DNA from 4 places in the Streptomyces sp. NPDC050658 genome. Region 1 is predicted to be linked to each of the others. Evidence: riboswitches for the same ligand, from Rfam matches in the RefSeq annotation. Region 1 holds a riboswitch; each other region holds the start of a gene.

Region 1 (4,205 bases):
GCTCGCCCAGGGACTCCTCCGCCTTGTCGGCCTTCTCCTTGGCGCCGTTGTACTTCTCGGTGGCGACCTCCGCCTCGCGGTAGAGCGCGTCGACCTTGTTCTTCACCTCGGCCGGGCTGAGCCGGGGCTCCGCGTGGCCCGTGCCGTCGAAGGCGGTCGCCGTCGCGGCCCCGGCAAGGGCGATGGTGGCGGCGGTACGGGCCGTATGGCCACTGAGTGAGCGCCGGCTGGGCTTGCGGTGCGCTGCCACGGGTGCTCCTTAGGGTCCGGCGGCGGCCCGCACAGGGGGAACAGGCCGCCGCCGGCTTCTCGGCGGTGGTGGCCGACTGCCGCCCCTGGTCCGGACGGCGGTGGGGAGCCGGTCACCTGACGAAGGACGCTAAACCTGGCCGTCACGGCTTGGTGACGGGATGCACTCAACTGACGGAAGTGCGCCGACCGGTGACCGTATGTGACTGCGCGTACCGCCGGGACGCGCCCCCTTCGAACGGGCCCGTGACCGATGCGGCGCTTGTGGCCCGCCCGGTGGCAGTGGGGTGGTACGGAGGGGCGGGAGGGCCCCGGCTAGGCTCCGGAACCATGGACGTACTCACCCATGTCTTCGTCGGCCTGCACATCATCGGCATCGCTTCCCTGCTGGGCGGCTTCCTCACCCAGATGAAGCAGATGGGCCAGGGCACGGCCCGTTTCACCCCGGCGATGCTGCACGGCGCGCTGACCATGCTGGTCACGGGCGTGATCCTGGTGGGCCTCAATCAGGCGGACGACAACCCGGTCAACAACCTCAAGATCGGCATCAAGATGGCCGTGCTGATCGTGATCCTCGCGCTGGTCTATGTGAAGCGGGACGAGGAGAAGGTCGACAAGGGCATGTTCGGGGCGGTGGGCCTGCTGACGGTCGTGAACATCTTCATCGCGGTGCTCTGGACCTGAGCCGACCGCAGAAGACTTGAGCCGGTCCGCAGAAGACCTGAGCCGACCGCAGAAAACGGCCTCCACGCACGCGTGGAGGCCGTTTTCGTGTGTGACGGTTACGCCGGCCGCACCACGCTGTGGATCGGCATGTAGTAGATCGACTCGACGCGGACGTTCGTGCCCGGCTTCGGGGCGTGGATCATCTTGCCGTCGCCGATGTAGATCCCGACGTGGCTGATGTCGTCGTAGAAGAAGACCAGGTCGCCCGGCTTGGCGTCGGCCGTCTTCACCGTCGTGCCGACCTTCACCTGGTCCCACGTCGTACGCGGCAGGTCGATCCCGGCGGCCTTCCACGCGTCCTGGGTGAGCCCGGAGCAGTCGTAGGAGTCGGGGCCCGTCGCGCCCCACACGTACGGCTTGCCGATTTGCGCCTCCGCGAAGTCGATGACCTTCGCGGCCTTCGTCGCGTAGCCGCTGTCGGCGTCCCCAGAACCGGTGCCGGAGCCGGTGTCCGGGGTCTCCGTGCTGTCGCCGGTCCCGTCGGTCCCGTCGTTCTGCTGCTCTTCCTCGCGCTCCTTCTGGGCGGCCTCCTCGGCCGCCTTGCGCTTGGCCTCCGCCTCGGCCTCGGCCTTCTGCTTGGCCGCCAGCTCCGCGGCCTTGCGCTTGGCCTCTTCTTCCTTCTTCTTCTCGATCGCCGCGAGCCGCGCCTTCTCCTCGGCGGTCAGCTCCGAGAGCAGCGTCCGCGCCTTGGTCAGCTTCTCCTGGACGGCGGCCTTGCTCGTCTTCAGGTCGTCCCGGGAATCGCTCAGCGTCTCCAGGGACTTGGCGGCCTTCGTACGCTGCTTCGTCGCCGACGCCTGCTGCGTCTGGTAGTCGTCGACGGCCTTCTTCTGGCGCTCGGTCAGCCGGTCCGAGAGATGGTTCTGGTCGAAGTACCCCTGCGGGTCCTCGGCGAGCATCATCGTGGCGGTCTCGGAGACGGCGCCGGTGCGGTACTGGGCAGCGGCGAACGAGCCGAGTTCCTGGCGGGCCTCGTTCAGCTTGTCCGTGCGCTTGGCCACGTCGTCCAGGAGCGTGTCGACCTTCTTGCGCTGCTTCTCGGTGCGCTCCTTGGCCGAGTTGTACTTCTGGGTGGCCACGCCGGCCTGGTGGTAGAGGTCGTCGACCTTCTTCTGGACCTCTTCGAGGCTGGGCTTCTGCGGCGCGGAGGGGGCAGCGTTCGCGCTCTGCGACAGGAGGGCCACGGAGGTGAGGGCCGCCGTCGTGATGCCGATGGCGGGAGTGGTGCGTATTCCGGCAATGCGGGTCCGCGGCTTGCGGTGCGACGCCAAGGGAGGCGACTCCTTCCGTAGACCGCCTACCGGGTTAGCTGTCGGGTTCGGGCGGGTGGTTCGGAAGGTTGCCCTACAGTCCCGTACTACGTACGGGACCGATTCACCCCAAGGTCATGGTGGGTCCCCGGCTCCGAGGTGATCGGACTCGGCGGAGGCCACCCGTTCCCGGCGGGGTTCGCCGGTGGGAGTACGAGCAGCCCGCGGAGCACGCTAGCCAACTCGTGTGGCTCATGTGAAGGTTGATGTGCGATATGCCCGATACATTTTCGTGACTTTACGAAGCTCTTGACGCGGGCACGTCGTGTCGTAGCGGAGTGTCACCGTCCGCGGGCGGGGTGTAGGCGGGGTTCGTGGCCGGAACCCGGGGCGGGTTGTCAGTGGGGCGGCCTAGACTCGGGAGGCGATGAGCAGCCTCTTTGATGACAGCTTCCTGGCGGACCTCCAGCCCTCGCGGGCATCGGAGGAGGAGCCCCCGCCGCCGCCCGAGGACAGCGCTCCGGAGCCCATTCCGGATGATCTGTTCGACGGGGAGTTCGACGCGCCCGCACCCCGGGACGCGCATTACCGGGACGGCGCCCCCCGACCGGTGATCGACCCGGCGGCGCTGATCTTCGGGCTGAACGAGAACCAGCGGGCGGCCGTCCTGCACGCCGACTCCCCGCTGCTCATCGTGGCCGGTGCCGGCTCAGGAAAGACCCGCGTCCTCACCCACCGCATCGCGTACCTGCTGGCCGCGAGGAACGTGCATCCGGGACAGATCCTGGCGATCACGTTCACGAACAAGGCCGCGGGCGAGATGAAGGAGCGCGTCGAGCAACTCGTCGGGCCGCGCGCCAACGCGATGTGGGTGTCGACCTTCCACAGCGCGTGCGTCCGCATACTGCGCCGCGAGGCGAAGACGATCGGGATGACCTCCTCCTTCTCGATCTATGACGCCGCGGACTCCAAGCGGCTGATGGCCCTGGTCTGCCGCGACCTGGACATCGACCCGAAGAAGTTCCCGCCGAAGTCCTTCAGCGCCAAGATCTCGAACCTGAAGAACGAGCTGATCGACGAGGAGACCTTCGCGGGTCAGGCCGCCGACGGCTTCGAGAAGACCCTCGCCCAGGCGTACGCGATGTACCAGTCGCGCCTGCGCGAGGCGAACGCGCTGGACTTCGACGACCTGATCATGACGACGGTCAACATGTTCCGCGCGTTCCCGGACGTCGCCGAGCACTACAGGCGCCGCTTCCGCCACGTGATGGTCGACGAGTACCAGGACACCAACCACGCGCAGTACGCCCTGGTGCGCGAGCTGGTCGGTCCCTCCGGAGGCGAGGGCGACGACCCCGCCGAGCTCTGTGTCGTGGGTGACGCGGACCAGTCGATCTACGCCTTCCGGGGCGCCACGATCCGCAACATCCTCCAGTTCGAGGAGGACTACCCGGACGCGACCACGATCCTCCTGGAGCAGAACTACCGCTCCACCCAGACGATCCTGACGGCGGCCAACGCCGTGATCGAGCGCAACGAGAGCCGCCGCCCCAAGAACCTGTGGACCAACGCGGGCGCGGGCTCGCGCATCACCGGCTATGTCGCCGACACCGAGCACGACGAGGCGCAGTTCGTCGCCGACGAGATCGACCGGCTCACCGACGCGGGCGAGGCGAAGGCCGGCGACGTGGCGATCTTCTACCGGACGAACGCGCAGTCGCGTGTCTTCGAAGAGATCTTCATCCGCGTCGGCCTGCCCTACAAGGTCGTCGGCGGCGTCCGCTTCTACGAGCGCAAGGAGGTCCGGGACGTCCTCGCGTATCTGCGCGTGCTCGCCAACCCGGAGGACTCCGTCCCGCTGCGCCGCATTCTCAACGTACCCAAGAGGGGCATCGGCGACCGCGCGGAGGCGATGATCGACGCGCTCTCGCAGCGCGAGAAGATCTCCTTCCCGCAGGCGCTGAAGCGCGTCGACGAGGC
Region 2 (4,205 bases), on a different contig from region 1:
TGGGCGGGCATGATGATCCGGCACGGGGGAGGGCCCCGCGGCGGCGTCGCCCGCTCCGTGAAGAAGATGCGGGGCTATCTCGCCGAACTGATCCACCGCAAGCGTCTCGACCCCGGCGACGACCTCATCTCCGGCCTCATCCGCGCCTCCGACCACGGCGAGCACCTCACCGAGAACGAGGCCGCCGCGATGGCCTTCATCCTGCTCTTCGCCGGCTTCGAGACCACCGTCAATCTCATCGGGAACGGTACGTACGCTCTCCTCACCCACCCCGAGCAGCGCGCGCGGCTCCAGGACTCCCTGCGCGAGGGGGACACCGGGCTCCTGGAGACCGGCATCGAGGAACTCCTCCGCTTCGACGGACCCGTGGAGCTCGCCACCTGGCGGTTCGCCACCGAGCCGCTCACCATCGGCGGGCAGCACATCGACCGCGGCGACCCCGTTCTCGTCGTCCTCGCCGCCGCCGACCGCGACCCCGGGCGATTCGCCGAACCCGACACGCTCGACCTCTCCCGGCGCGACAACCAGCACCTCGGCTACGGCCATGGCATTCATTACTGCCTCGGCGCACCCCTCGCCCGCCTGGAGGGACAGACCGCGCTCGCGACCCTCCTCAGCCGCCTCCCTGACCTGCGTCTCGCGGCGGAACCTGATGATTTGCGGTGGCGTGGCGGGCTCATCATGCGCGGACTGCGCACGCTGCCCGTGGAGTTCACACCCGCACAGACGAGCAAAAAATAAGCGGAAGCAGAGCCCCCGACGGACCGCTCATCTGACGGTGCGTCAAGACTGTGACTTTCACGTGATCTCCGCTGCATCGACTTGTGACAAGCGTTCGACTGTCGCTAGGTTCACGACGACTCGGCATCCGCTGACGCAGGCGCCGCAGTCGTCGCAGCAGTCTCCTGAAAGGCAACCGCATGCTCTCCGGCAATGGCCGTCACCGACGTCCCCGCCAAGCCCCGGCCCTCATCGTCGCGGCAGGTGTCACCGGATCAGCCATCGCGATCCCGCTGCTCGGCGCCACCAGCGCGAGCGCCGCGGACACCGCCACGTGGGACAAGCTCGCCGAGTGCGAGAGCGGCGGCTCCTGGAGCCTGGACCCGGGCAACGGCTACTACGGCGGACTTCAGATGTCACAGGAGACCTGGGAGCAGTACGGCGGCCTCGACTACGCGCCCTACGCCGACCAGGCCAGCCGCTCGCAGCAGATAGCCGTCGCCGAGAAGGTCCTCGCCGACCAGGGTCCCGGCGCCTGGCCGAGCTGCGGCCTCATCGCCGGCCTCACCCAGCACGACGACCCGGCCGACGTCGACCCCGGCGCCCCGATCACCCCGGCGCCCTCCGAGACGACTCCGGGCTCCGACGACTCGACCGGCTCCACCGGCTCGGACGACAGCGCCGAGCCGGGCGACTCCGCCGAGCCCACGGACGAACCCTCCGAGAAGCCCGCCTCCGACGGTGACTCGCGAGACAAGAATCACGACGACTCGGGCAAGTCGGACGAGGGAGGCGAGGCAGGCGAGGGAGCCGAGGGCGCCGAGAAGGGCGACTCCGGCAAGTCCGGCGACTCCAAGGGCTCTGACGACTCCGGCGACTCCGACGGCGCCAGCGACTCCGACAAGTCCGGCCGGGACGACACCACTTCGCCCGACCCGACCGCCACGCCCTCCCGCCCCTCCGCCGGTGAAGGCGAGGGCTCCGGCCGGCACCGCGGCGACAGCGCCGCCGACGAGGACTCCGCGAGCGGCGACCGCGACGGCTCCGGACGGCACGCGTCGCGCGGCGGCGACCGCGCGAAGGACGGCGCCGACGGGACGTACACGGTCCGCTCCGGGGACAACCTCTGGGTCATCGCGGACGACCTCGGCATCGAGGGCGGCTGGACCGAGCTCTACGACGAGAACAAGAAGTCCGTCGGCTCCGACCCCGACCTCATCCTCCCTGGCCAGAGCCTCGATTTGGGCGAAAAGTAAGGGAAGTTGACGAAGAGTCGGCCAACCGCTTCGCGCTGAATGTCCAAGTTTGGCGGAAGTGAGAGATGGGTCTCAGAAGCCCTGATCGTCTTTGAAATTCGGCGGATCGCATGTCTACGGTCGTGACCGCTCGCCACAGCGGGCCCCGCCGGTCGGTACGCCTAGTCCTGCCAACGGCCGTTCGGGAACAGTCGTCGCGTCAAGCGCCGTAGGCAGGAGCGGGGGACCCAAGGTTTGCGCCGGGCCCGGCCGCACAGCAGCAGAACGAAGAGGCTGCCGAGCGGAGTTGGGACCGGCTGGGGGTTAAGTCGCACGCATGACGTGCGGCCGGGCAACTTCATCGGCCCGAACCCGACAGCTCACCTCGCAGGCGTCGGTGAGGGGATCTCTCATGCTGTTTTCCAGCAAGGGCAAGCACCGCCGCCCGTCCAAGGCCACCCGCGTCGCCACGCTGGCCGGCGTCACCGGTGCCGCGGTCGCCGCCCCGCTGATGGCCGCCGGCTCGGCCTCCGCCGCCACCGCCTCCGAGTGGGACGCCGTCGCCCAGTGCGAGGCGGGCGGCAACTGGTCGATCAACACCGGCAACGGCTACTACGGCGGCCTGCAGTTCTCGTCCTCCACGTGGGCCGCGTACGGCGGCACGAAGTACGCCGCCACCGCCGACCAGGCCTCCAAGGCCCAGCAGATCGAGATCGGCGAGAAGGTCCTCGCGGGCCAGGGCAAGGGCGCCTGGCCGTCCTGTGGCGTGAGCCTCTCGGGCACCGCGTACAACGGCGGCGGTGCGCAGGAGAGCGCCCCGCAGCAGCAGCCGGCCCAGCAGCCGCAGAGCCAGCCGAGCGCCCAGACCGAGGCGCCCAAGCAGCAGGCCGCCCCGAAGACCGAGTCCAAGAAGACCGTCGAGACCCCGACCGGCAAGAAGGTCAAGAAGGGCGACGGCGAGTACAAGGTCAAGAAGGGCGACACCCTCTCCAAGATCGCCGAGGAGCACGACGTCAAGGGCGGCTGGCACAAGGTGTACAAGCTGAACGGCGACATCATCGACAACGCGGACATGATCTACCCCGGCCAGCAGCTTCACCTCAGCTAAGAGCTGACGGATGACTGAGGGCCGACGGATCAGCTAAGAGCTGACGGAGCGGCGGCCGCGCCTCGGCGGAGGCGCGGCCCGCCCCACCCCCGTCCCCACGGGTCCACCCCGTCCCGGCGTGCGTATCCCCCGTACGCGCCGGGGCGGGGTTCTGTCTGTCCCTCCGCTTGTCCCTCCGCCGTTTTGTTCCGTTCGGAAACTTTTTGCTCTCGGTTTGTCCACAGGGCGGTCGCTCGGCTGGCTCTTGTCCGGGAGCCGGTTAGGCTCGTGTCCGCGAGGCCAACGCCCCGCGTACCGCGTCACATCCCAGAAGGAGATGCTCGTGCCGTCCATCGACGTCGTCGTAGCCCGGGAAATCCTGGACTCCCGAGGCAACCCCACGGTCGAGGTCGAGGTCGGCCTCGACGACGGCAGCACGGGTCGTGCCGCCGTTCCGTCCGGTGCCTCCACCGGTGCCTTCGAGGCCATCGAGCTTCGCGACGGTGACCCGAACCGCTACCAGGGCAAGGGTGTCGAGAAGGCCGTCCTCGCCGTCATCGAGCAGATCGGCCCGGAGCTCGTCGGCTACGACGCCACCGAGCAGCGCCTGATCGACCAGGCCATGTTCGACCTGGACGCCACCGACAACAAGGGCTCCCTCGGCGCCAACGCCATCCTCGGCGTCTCCCTCGCCGTCGCGCACGCCGCCTCCGAGGCCAGCGACCTGCCGCTGTTCCGCTACCTCGGCGGCCCGAACGCGCACCTGCTGCCCGTCCCGATGATGAACATCCTGAACGGTGGGTCGCACGCCGACTCCAACGTCGACATCCAGGAGTTCATGATCGCCCCGATCGGCGCGGAGTCCTTCTCCGAGGCGCTGCGCTGGGGCACCGAGGTCTACCACACCCTCAAGAAGGTCCTGAAGGACAAGGGTCTGTCGACCGGCCTCGGCGACGAGGGCGGCTTCGCCCCGAACCTGGACTCCAACCGCGCCGCGCTCGACCTCATCCTCGAGGCCATCAAGCAGGCCGGTTACGTCCCCGGCGAGCAGATCGCGCTCGCGCTCGACGTCGCCGCGTCCGAGTTCTACAAGGACGGCAAGTACGAGTTCGAGGGCAAGTCCCGCTCGGCCGCCGAGATGACCGAGTACTACGAGGAGCTCG
Region 3 (4,205 bases), on a different contig from region 1:
GGCGGCGAGCACCCGCACGCCCCGCTCGGTCTCCAGGTGCTTGCCCGCGCCCTCGGCCCGCGCGCTGTCGACCTGCGCGCCCGGCCGGTACTTGCCGGTGAGGAAGCCGGAGGCGAGCGAGTAGTACGGGACGGCGGCAAGGCCGGAGCGCGAGGCGACGTCCTGCAGCGAGCCCTCGTAGGTGTCGCGCGAGACCAGGTTGTAGTGCGGCTGGAGCGCCACATAGCGGGCGAGGCCCTCGCGGTCGGAGAAGTCGAGGGACTCCTGGAGGCGCTCGGCGGTCAGGTTGGACGCGGCGATGGCGCGCACCTTGCCGGAGTTCACCAGTTCGTCGAGCGCGCCGATGATCTCCTCGACGGGGACGCTCGGGTCGTCGAAGTGCGTGTAGTAGAGGTCTATGTAGTCGGTGCCGAGACGGCGCAGCGACTCCTCGGCACCGGACTTGATGGTGCTCGCGGACAGGCCCTTGTAGTCCGGGTGGGCGCCGACCTTGGTGGCGACGACGACATCGGAGCGATTGCCGCGCGCGCGGAGCCAGTTGCCGATGACGGTCTCGGACTCGCCGCCCTTGTTGCCCGGCGCCCAGGCCGAGTAGACGTCGGCGGTGTCGACGAAGTTGCCGCCCGCCGCGGTATAGGCGTCGAGCACGGCGAAGGACTGCGCCTCGTCGGCCGTCCAGCCGAAGACGTTGCCGCCCAGGGCGAGCGGGAAGACCTCGAGGTCGGAGGGGCCAAGCTTGCGTAGAGAAGTCATACGGGGCTCAACACGCCTACGGAGGCTGGCATTCCGTACAGCGGGATCCGAGTTCCGCACCGGCTCGGCTCGTGGGCATGCGAAGCCGGCAGCCCTGACGTCGGGGGGTTGCCGCCAGGACCGCCGGAGTTGATGGGGTGCCGCAGAGGGACCGGCCCTCAACCAGAGGGGATTCCTCAGAGGGACCGGCCCTCGGTCAGAGGCTTTTCCTCAGAGGGACTGACCCTTGCCCCGCAGCCACGCCGCCGGGTCGACCCCGGTGTCGTCGCCGCCGGGGTGGATCTCCAGGTGGAGGTGCGGCCCGGTGACATTGCCGGTGGCGCCCACGCGGCCGATGGTGTCGCCGGTGGTGACCTTCTGGCCGACGCTGACGCTCATCGAGGACTGGTGGTTGTACCAGATCTCCGTGCCGTCCTCGAGCTCCAGGATGGTGCGGTAGCCGTACGCCCCCGCCCAGCCGGCCTCCTTGATGGTGCCGGTGTGGATCGCCTTGAGGGGCGTACCCGTCGGCGCCGCGAAGTCGAGGCCGGTGTGGTAGCCGGAGGACCACATGGAGCCGGGCTGACCGAAGGTGCTGGTGAGCGTGTACGAAGCGAGGGGCAGGGTGTAGCTCTTGGCGAGCTTGGCCAGGCGCTCGGCCTCGGCCTTGCGCCGGGCCTCCTCTTCCGCCTTCTTCTTGGCGGCGGCCTTCGCGGCGGCGATCTTCTTCTCGGCCGCGGACTGCTCGGCGGCGGCCTGCGCGGCGGCCTTCTTGACGGCGGCTTCCTCGGCCGCCTTCTGGACCGCGTCGTCCGCCTGGTCCTGCTGGTTCTCGGCCTGCTCCATGATGCGGGCCCGCAGCGCCTCGCCCGCGCCCGTGGTGCCCTGCTGGGCCTCCTCGGCGCTGACGCCGGCGACGGAGAGCGGGGTGGCGCTCGCGACGCCCTCGCCGGAGGAGCCCGACTCGTCGGAGTCATCGGATATCAGCGAGCCCACGCCGGGAAGCGACTTGGCCTCCGGCAGCGAGTCCGTGACGGCCGAGATGTCCGGCATCTCGATGGAGACCGGGGGCTTGCCGCCCTGCGCGGTGGCGATGCCGCCCGCACCGACGGCGGCGATGACGCCCACGCCGAGCACGGTGGAGCTGCGGGCGAGTCCGCCGCCGCCCCTCTTGTGGACGCGGTGCCTGCCGCGGACGGGACGAATGGACTCCTCGGTGGGGTTCCACTCCTCCCAGGGCTCTTCGTCGTACGCACCGATCTCGTCGTCATTCGGTACGTAAACGGCTTGGGGGGCAGGCCGGTTGGACGCCACTGGGGCGCGCTCCTTTCCTTCCTTCTCGCCTACCGGGTTAGCTGACGGGTTCGGAGCAGGAAGGTCTCCTACGAACATCTGGCACGGATGCACAGATGCCCGATTCACCCCAATTGGTGGTTCCCCGGCTCCCTTTCGGGATTAGGCGCGTGCGCACGGAGCCGCCTCGAGTGACGGCTGGGACGACCGCGCTGCGTTATCGAACGTTAATAGACAGCGGTGCCGTATTCCAAGCCGTTCCGACTGATCGTTAACGCCTTTGGCCTGTACTTAACGGGACACCGAGGGCCGGAACGGGGCGAGTTGGCCGCACTTTTTCGCCCACCGGACCTTCACATCTCCTTGACAGTACGTCAGTTGTTATGCGGAGTGGTGTCTTTCAGTCACGGCCCGTGACATCGTCCCCAGGGCCCGGCCCGGCGTCCGGCGCCTCCGGCCGCCGAACCGCGAGCAGCGCCATGTCGTCGGTCCCGCCGCCGCCCGTGTGCCGGCGCACCTCCTCGACGAGCGTCGCGAGGAGTACGTCCGGTCCGTGCGGGCCGGGGAAGATCCGGCCGCCGAGCCGGGCCGCCGGGTTGTAGAACTCGCCGCGGATGTCCCGCGCCTCCGAGAGCCCGTCGGTGTAGAGCAGCAGCATCGCCCCCGGCGGGAACTCCGCCTCGTCGGCACGGTCCGGCCAGGCCCCCAGGTCACCCATCCCCAGCGGCAGCGCGGGCTCCCCCGGCGACAGCACGCACAGCCGTCCGTCACCGCGCAGGAGCAGCGGCTCGGGATGGCCCCGGTTGACGATGCGGATGACTCCGTCGCCGTGCGGGATCTCCGCGATGACGGCCGTGGTGAACCCCTCGAACGCGTCGAGTCCCTCGCGCCGCGTGCCCTCCCGCGCGAGCGCCCGCTCCAGCCGCTGTGCCACCGCCTCCAGCGTCGCCTCCTGCTCGGCCGCCTCGCGGAAGGCCCCGATGACCACGGCGACGGCGGCCACCGCGCCCATCCCCTTGCCGCGTACGTCGCCGACGATCAGCCGTACGCCGTGCGGGGTGTCCTGGACGGCGTACAGATCTCCCCCGATGAAGGCGTCGGCCTCCGCGGCCTCGTAGCGGGCGGCGACGTCGAGCCCTCCGATCCGGTGGTCGGGCTGCGGCAGGACGGCGCGCTGGGCGGTCTCGGAGATGGAACGGGCGGAGGCCAGCTGCTCGTCGCTTCTGCGTACGACACGGTTGATGAGGACGGCCAGCACGGCGACGGTCACCACGGTGAGCAGCTCGGTGACGGCCTCCACGTCGGTCGTGGTGCTGTTGCCGAAGTGCAGGGTGAGCACGGCGGCGCAGGAGGCGGCCCCGATGAGGCTGGTGCTGTGCAGCGAGTAGAAGGGGGCGGCGATCAGCGGGGCGGCGGTGAAGAGGGGAGCCGCGGTGAACTCCGGGGGCGTCGAGACGTCGTACACGACCCCGATGACGAGCAGCAGCCACGGCAGGAGCCGCACCAGGGCCCGCTCGTGCCGGACGTCGGGGCCTTCCCTCGGACGTCCTTCTCGCTGCCCCACCGCTGTCTCCCGCCGAAGTCCGCGCCCGGGACCAGCCCCATGACCGCACCTGTCCAGGCTTCCCGGAGCGGCGGCGGGCGGCGAGCGGTGTGGGCCGATCGGATGAAACGTGGGGGATACGGGAGAACGCCGAAGGCCCGGATCCAAGATCTGGATCCGGGCCTTCGGTCTTTAGTAGCGGGGACAGGATTTGAACCTGCGACCTCTGGGTTATGAGCCCAGCGAGCTACCGAGCTGCTCCACCCCGCGCCGTTGAAATGAACAGTACGCCATGTGGCGGGGTAAAAGCGAACCGGTTAACCGGCAGGGGCGCGGCTCACGCGTTCTGGGCATGCGTAAGGGTCTCCCAGGCCACGAACAGATCGTCCGTGCCCTCGGGCCGCCGCCGCTCCGTGAACTTCTCCGTCTCCGGAAGATCCAGCTTCAGCCGCTGCCCCAGGTGATTGAGCCCGACCTCGGTGTCGGGCCCCATGTCGCGCTGCACTTTCCCGCCGCACAGCCATTTCGGTGCCTTCGCGCCCAGCTGGTACTTGGAGTGGAATTCGAGCGCGGCCCGCAGCCGCTCCTTGACCTCGCCGTACAGGTCGACGCCCTGGTGCCAGGCGGTCTCCGCGAT
Region 4 (4,205 bases), on a different contig from region 1:
GGAGATCCACCTGGAGGCGCCGCTCGACGCCGAGCCCGCGGGCCTCGACGGCGTCGCCACCATCATGGCGAGGGCCTTCACCGAAGGCACCGACAAGCACTCGGCCGAGGAGTTCGCCGCCGAACTGGACCGCTGCGGCGCCACGTTGGACGCACACGCCGACCACCCCGGCGTCCGGGTGTCCCTCGAAGTCCCGGTCTCCCGGCTCCCCAAGGCGCTCGGCCTGCTCGCCGACGCCCTGCGGGCCCCCGCCTTCGCGGACAGCGAGATCGAGCGCCTCGTGGCCAACCGCCTGGACGAGATCCCGCACGAGGCCGCCAACCCGGCGCGCCGCGCTGCCAAGGAGCTCTCCAGGCAGCTCTTCCCGGCCACCTCGCGCATGTCGCGCCCCCGCCAGGGCACCGAGGAGACGGTCACGGCCATCGACTCGGCCGCGGTGCGCGCCTTCTACGAGAAGCACGTCCGTCCCGCCACGGCGACCGTCGTCGTCGTGGGCGACCTGACCGGCACCGATCTGGACGCCGTCCTCGCCGACACCCTCGGCGCCTGGACGGGCGGCACGGCCGAGCCGCGTCCGGTGCCGCCGGTGACCGCCGACGACACCGGGCGCGTCGTCATCGTGGACCGCCCCGGAGCCGTCCAGACGCAGCTCCTGATCGGCCGTATCGGCGCCGACCGGCACGACCGCGTCTGGCCCGCCCAGGTCCTCGGGACGTACTGCCTGGGCGGCACCCTCACCTCCCGTCTGGACCGCGTCCTGCGCGAGGAGAAGGGATACACCTACGGTGTACGGGCGTTCGCGCAGGTGCTGCGCTCCGCCCCGGACGGCACCGGCGCCGCGATGCTCGCCATCAGCGGCTCCGTGGACACCGAGTCGACGGGCCCGGCCCTCGGCGACCTGTGGAAGGTGCTGCGCACTCTCGCCGCCGAAGGCCTCACGGACGCCGAGCGCGACGTGGCCGTGCAGAACCTGGTGGGCGTGGCCCCGCTCAAGTTCGAGATGGCGGCGTCCGTCGCGGCCACCCTCGCCGACCAGGTCGAGCAGCACCTGCCGGACGACTTCCAGGCGCAGCTGTACCGGCAGTTGGCCGCGACCGGCACCGTGGAGGCCACCGCCGCCGTCGTGAACGCCTTCCCGGGCGACCGGCTCGTGACGATCCTCGTCGGCGACGCGGCGCGGATCGAGGAGCCCGTCAAGGCGCTCGGCATCGGCGAAGTGAGTGTGGTCACGGGCTGAGTTCCGGCACGGACCGGTGCCGGTAGGGGCTGAGTGACAGTCAGGACATAACGGGACCCCAGTGGCGAGAATTGGCCACTGGGGTCCTCATATGTCCGAATTGACATGGAGGTTACGTGTCTGACCTGTGGCGTGCGCTACAAAACCTCTGATCCGTTTGGCGATGGAAAGACGCCCCGCTTAGCGTCTGGTCCGACTGTTCGTCATGCAGTACGCCGCACCCGCGGCACCGGACAGTCATCGCCGAGTCCCCGTACGGCGCGAGCCAGGGGAGCCGGGGACCCACATGTCCCCTGGGGTGAATCGGGCACCTTGCCGCCAGGCGAGGAACCCGTAGGAGACCTTCCTGCTCCGAACCCGTCAGCTAACCCGGTAGGCGAGAGGGAAGGAAAGGACCAGCCGCTTCATGGCGTTCACCCGTGCCACCGGGAAGCACCGTCGCCCGAGCCGCCTCACGCGTACCACCGCGAACGTGGCGGGCGTCGCAGCCCTCACCACCACCGGTGTCATCGGAGGCCTGGCCGCTCCGGCGCTCGCCGCCGACGACGCGGCGGTCGAGGCCACCGGCCTGACCCAGGCCATCTCCGTGGGCGACTCGCTCGCCGCGAGCATCGACGCGCAGGCCGCCGCCCAGCAGCAGGCCGCCGACGACGCCGCTGCCGCCAAGAAGGCCGAAGAGGCCGCCAAGAAGAAGGCCGCCGAGGCCAAGCGCAAGGCGGAGGCCGAGGCGAAGGCGAAGGCCAAGAAGGAGCGCGAGGCCAAGGAGCGCGCCGCCCGCGAGGCCGAGCGCAAGCGCCTGAACAGCTACGTCTCCCCGATCACCGGCTCGTACGTCTCCACGGGCTACCAGACCGGCGGCGCCATGTGGTCCTCCGGCAGCCACACCGGCGTCGACTTCCACGCCGCGTCCGGCACCACGGTCCACGCGGTCGGCTCCGGCACCGTCGTCGAGGCCGGCTGGGGCGGCGCCTACGGCAACAACGTGGTCATCAAGATGAACGACGGCACGTACACCCAGTACGGCCACATGTCGTCCCTCAGCGTCACCGTCGGCCAGGCCGTCACGCCGGGCCAGCAGATCGGCCTCTCCGGCTCCACGGGCAACTCCAGCGGCCCGCACCTGCACTTCGAGGCCCGCACCGGCGAGGACTACGGCTCGGACATCGACCCGGTCGCCTACCTCCGGTCGCACGGCGTCAACGTCTGATCTCATTCTCCGAAAGCCCCGGCTCGTCACGAGCCGGGGCTTTCGCCGTTCCGGTCTTCCGGCACTTCCGGTCTTCCGGCCCTCCAGCCCTGCCTTTGGCCAAAAAATATCCATGGATTCCGGCCCGCCGTCGGAAATTCTGTCACTCTGCAATAGAGTCACTGAACGAGCGTCAATCGACCGCGTTTCGTGGGGATTAAGGCGGAGGTCAGTCATGCGCATTCCCGCGCACTCGGTATGCACGGCCATTCGGGACGACATCGTCTCCGGTGTCTACGAACGGGGCGGCCGGCTCACCGAGGAACTGCTCGCGCGCCGCTACGGAGTCTCCCGCGTCCCGGTGCGCGAGGCGCTGCGCACCCTGGAGGCCGAGGGGTTCGTCGTCACGCGCAGGCACGCGGGCGCGTGCGTCGCGGAGCCGACCGAGCAGGAGGCCGCCGACCTCCTGGAGATCCGCATGCTCCTGGAGCCGCTCGCCGCGGCTCGCGCCGCCCAGCGCCGCACGGACGCCCATCTCAAGGTCCTGCGCGGTCTCGTCAGGCTCGGCCAGGAGCGCTCGCGGCGCGGCGGGAGCGAGGATCTGCGCTCGCTGGGCGGCTGGTTCCACGAGACGCTCGCCCAGTCCTCCGGCAGCCCGGGCCTGACCGCCCTGCTCACCCAGCTCCGGCACAAGATCGCCTGGATGTACGTCGTCGCATCGCCCGCTCTGCCCGCGGAGTCCTGGGCGGAACACGCCGGGATCGTCGACGCGGTCGCCCGCGGGGACGCGGAACGGGCCAGGGCGCTCACCGCGCAGCACACGGAACGGGCGACGGCGGCGCACCGGCTGCGATTTCCGCCGCGGGCGGGCGTGAGGGATTCGCAACATGCCGTAAACACGGTGAGCCTTCAGACTTAACGAGGGCGCCGTATACAAAGAGGTGTCAATTGGGCGGCTAATTCCGCTGCCCTGATTTCGCGACCTTTGGCTGCGCGCGGCCGGGATTTCCCGTGAAGGGCGTCCGGGCTTTCTTGCGAATGCACGGAAGGGCCCGCCCCCTTTTACGGGGCGGGCCCTTCCGCGTGCGCGTACGGCAGTCGTCGTCAGACGGTCTCGGGGAGTTCCTCGAGGCCGTCCGCGACCAGCTTCGCCAGGCGGTCGAGGGCGGCGTCCGCACCCTCGGCGTCGGAGGCGAGCACGATCTCCTCGCCGCCCTGCGCACCGAGGCCGAGCACCGCGAGCATGGAAGCGGCGTTGACGGGGTTGCCGTCAGCCTTGGCGATCGTCACGGGGACGCCGGCGGCGGTGGCCGCGCGGACGAAGATGGAGGCGGGTCGGGCGTGGAGGCCCTCGGCCCAGCCGACGTTGACGCGGCGCTCAGCCATGTGTTGCTGCCCTTCCAGGTGTCTCACAGTTGTCTAGACCAGTCTCTCATGCCGTCGCGAGTGCTCCGCCGGCCGCAGGTCCGTCTCCCGTCGACGGTACCCGGCCAAGACGGCCGCGCGACCCGTACGCTTGCCCCATGCAGACCCCGTCGGACCGGCACGCATACCCCGCCCACTGGGAGGCCGACGTCGTGCTGCGAGACGGGGGAACGGCCCGGATCAGGCCCATCACGGCCGAGGACGCGGACCGTCTGGTCAGCTTCTACGAGCAGGTCTCGGACGAGTCGAAGTACTACCGCTTCTTCGCCCCCTACCCCCGCCTGTCCGCCAAGGACGTGCACCGCTTCACCCATCACGACCACGTGGACCGGGTGGGACTCGCGGCCACGGTGGGCG

The links. A riboswitch is a leader RNA that binds a small molecule or an ion and turns the genes downstream of it on or off. The one in region 1 is predicted to bind cyclic di-AMP.
Region 2: it holds a riboswitch for cyclic di-AMP, as region 1 does, so the genes downstream of both, ACIBKX_RS35945 (transglycosylase family protein) here and ACIBKX_RS12360 (NlpC/P60 family protein) in region 1, are expected to answer to the same signal.
Region 3: it holds a riboswitch for cyclic di-AMP, as region 1 does, so the genes downstream of both, ACIBKX_RS21320 (M23 family metallopeptidase) here and ACIBKX_RS12360 (NlpC/P60 family protein) in region 1, are expected to answer to the same signal.
Region 4: it holds a riboswitch for cyclic di-AMP, as region 1 does, so the genes downstream of both, ACIBKX_RS30625 (M23 family metallopeptidase) here and ACIBKX_RS12360 (NlpC/P60 family protein) in region 1, are expected to answer to the same signal.

The regions. Positions count from the first base shown of each region.
Region 1 covers NZ_JBITGM010000003.1:182,066-186,270, reverse strand. Annotated here, with positions in the region: gene ACIBKX_RS12370 (NlpC/P60 family protein) at 1-250, opposite strand, end outside; gene ACIBKX_RS12365 (hypothetical protein) at 580-933, shown strand; gene ACIBKX_RS12360 (NlpC/P60 family protein) at 1,032-2,246, opposite strand; cyclic di-AMP (ydaO/yuaA leader) riboswitch at 2,254-2,410, opposite strand; gene pcrA (DNA helicase PcrA) at 2,653-4,205, shown strand, end outside.
Region 2 covers NZ_JBITGM010000014.1:113,809-118,013, reverse strand. Annotated here, with positions in the region: gene ACIBKX_RS35955 (cytochrome P450) at 1-741, shown strand, start outside; gene ACIBKX_RS35950 (transglycosylase family protein) at 921-1,976, shown strand; cyclic di-AMP (ydaO/yuaA leader) riboswitch at 2,171-2,364, shown strand; gene ACIBKX_RS35945 (transglycosylase family protein) at 2,368-3,063, shown strand; gene eno (phosphopyruvate hydratase) at 3,386-4,205, shown strand, end outside.
Region 3 covers NZ_JBITGM010000006.1:20,663-24,867, forward strand. Annotated here, with positions in the region: gene ACIBKX_RS21315 (aldo/keto reductase) at 1-753, opposite strand, end outside; gene ACIBKX_RS21320 (M23 family metallopeptidase) at 964-2,046, opposite strand; cyclic di-AMP (ydaO/yuaA leader) riboswitch at 2,058-2,204, opposite strand; gene ACIBKX_RS21325 (PP2C family protein-serine/threonine phosphatase) at 2,426-3,589, opposite strand; tRNA gene ACIBKX_RS21330 (tRNA-Met) at 3,765-3,838, opposite strand; gene ACIBKX_RS21335 (alginate lyase family protein) at 3,906-4,205, opposite strand, start outside.
Region 4 covers NZ_JBITGM010000010.1:221,777-225,981, reverse strand. Annotated here, with positions in the region: gene ACIBKX_RS30630 (pitrilysin family protein) at 1-1,237, shown strand, start outside; cyclic di-AMP (ydaO/yuaA leader) riboswitch at 1,469-1,631, shown strand; gene ACIBKX_RS30625 (M23 family metallopeptidase) at 1,644-2,444, shown strand; gene ACIBKX_RS30620 (GntR family transcriptional regulator) at 2,659-3,342, shown strand; gene ACIBKX_RS30615 (HPr family phosphocarrier protein) at 3,528-3,809, opposite strand; gene ACIBKX_RS30610 (GNAT family N-acetyltransferase) at 3,947-4,205, shown strand, end outside.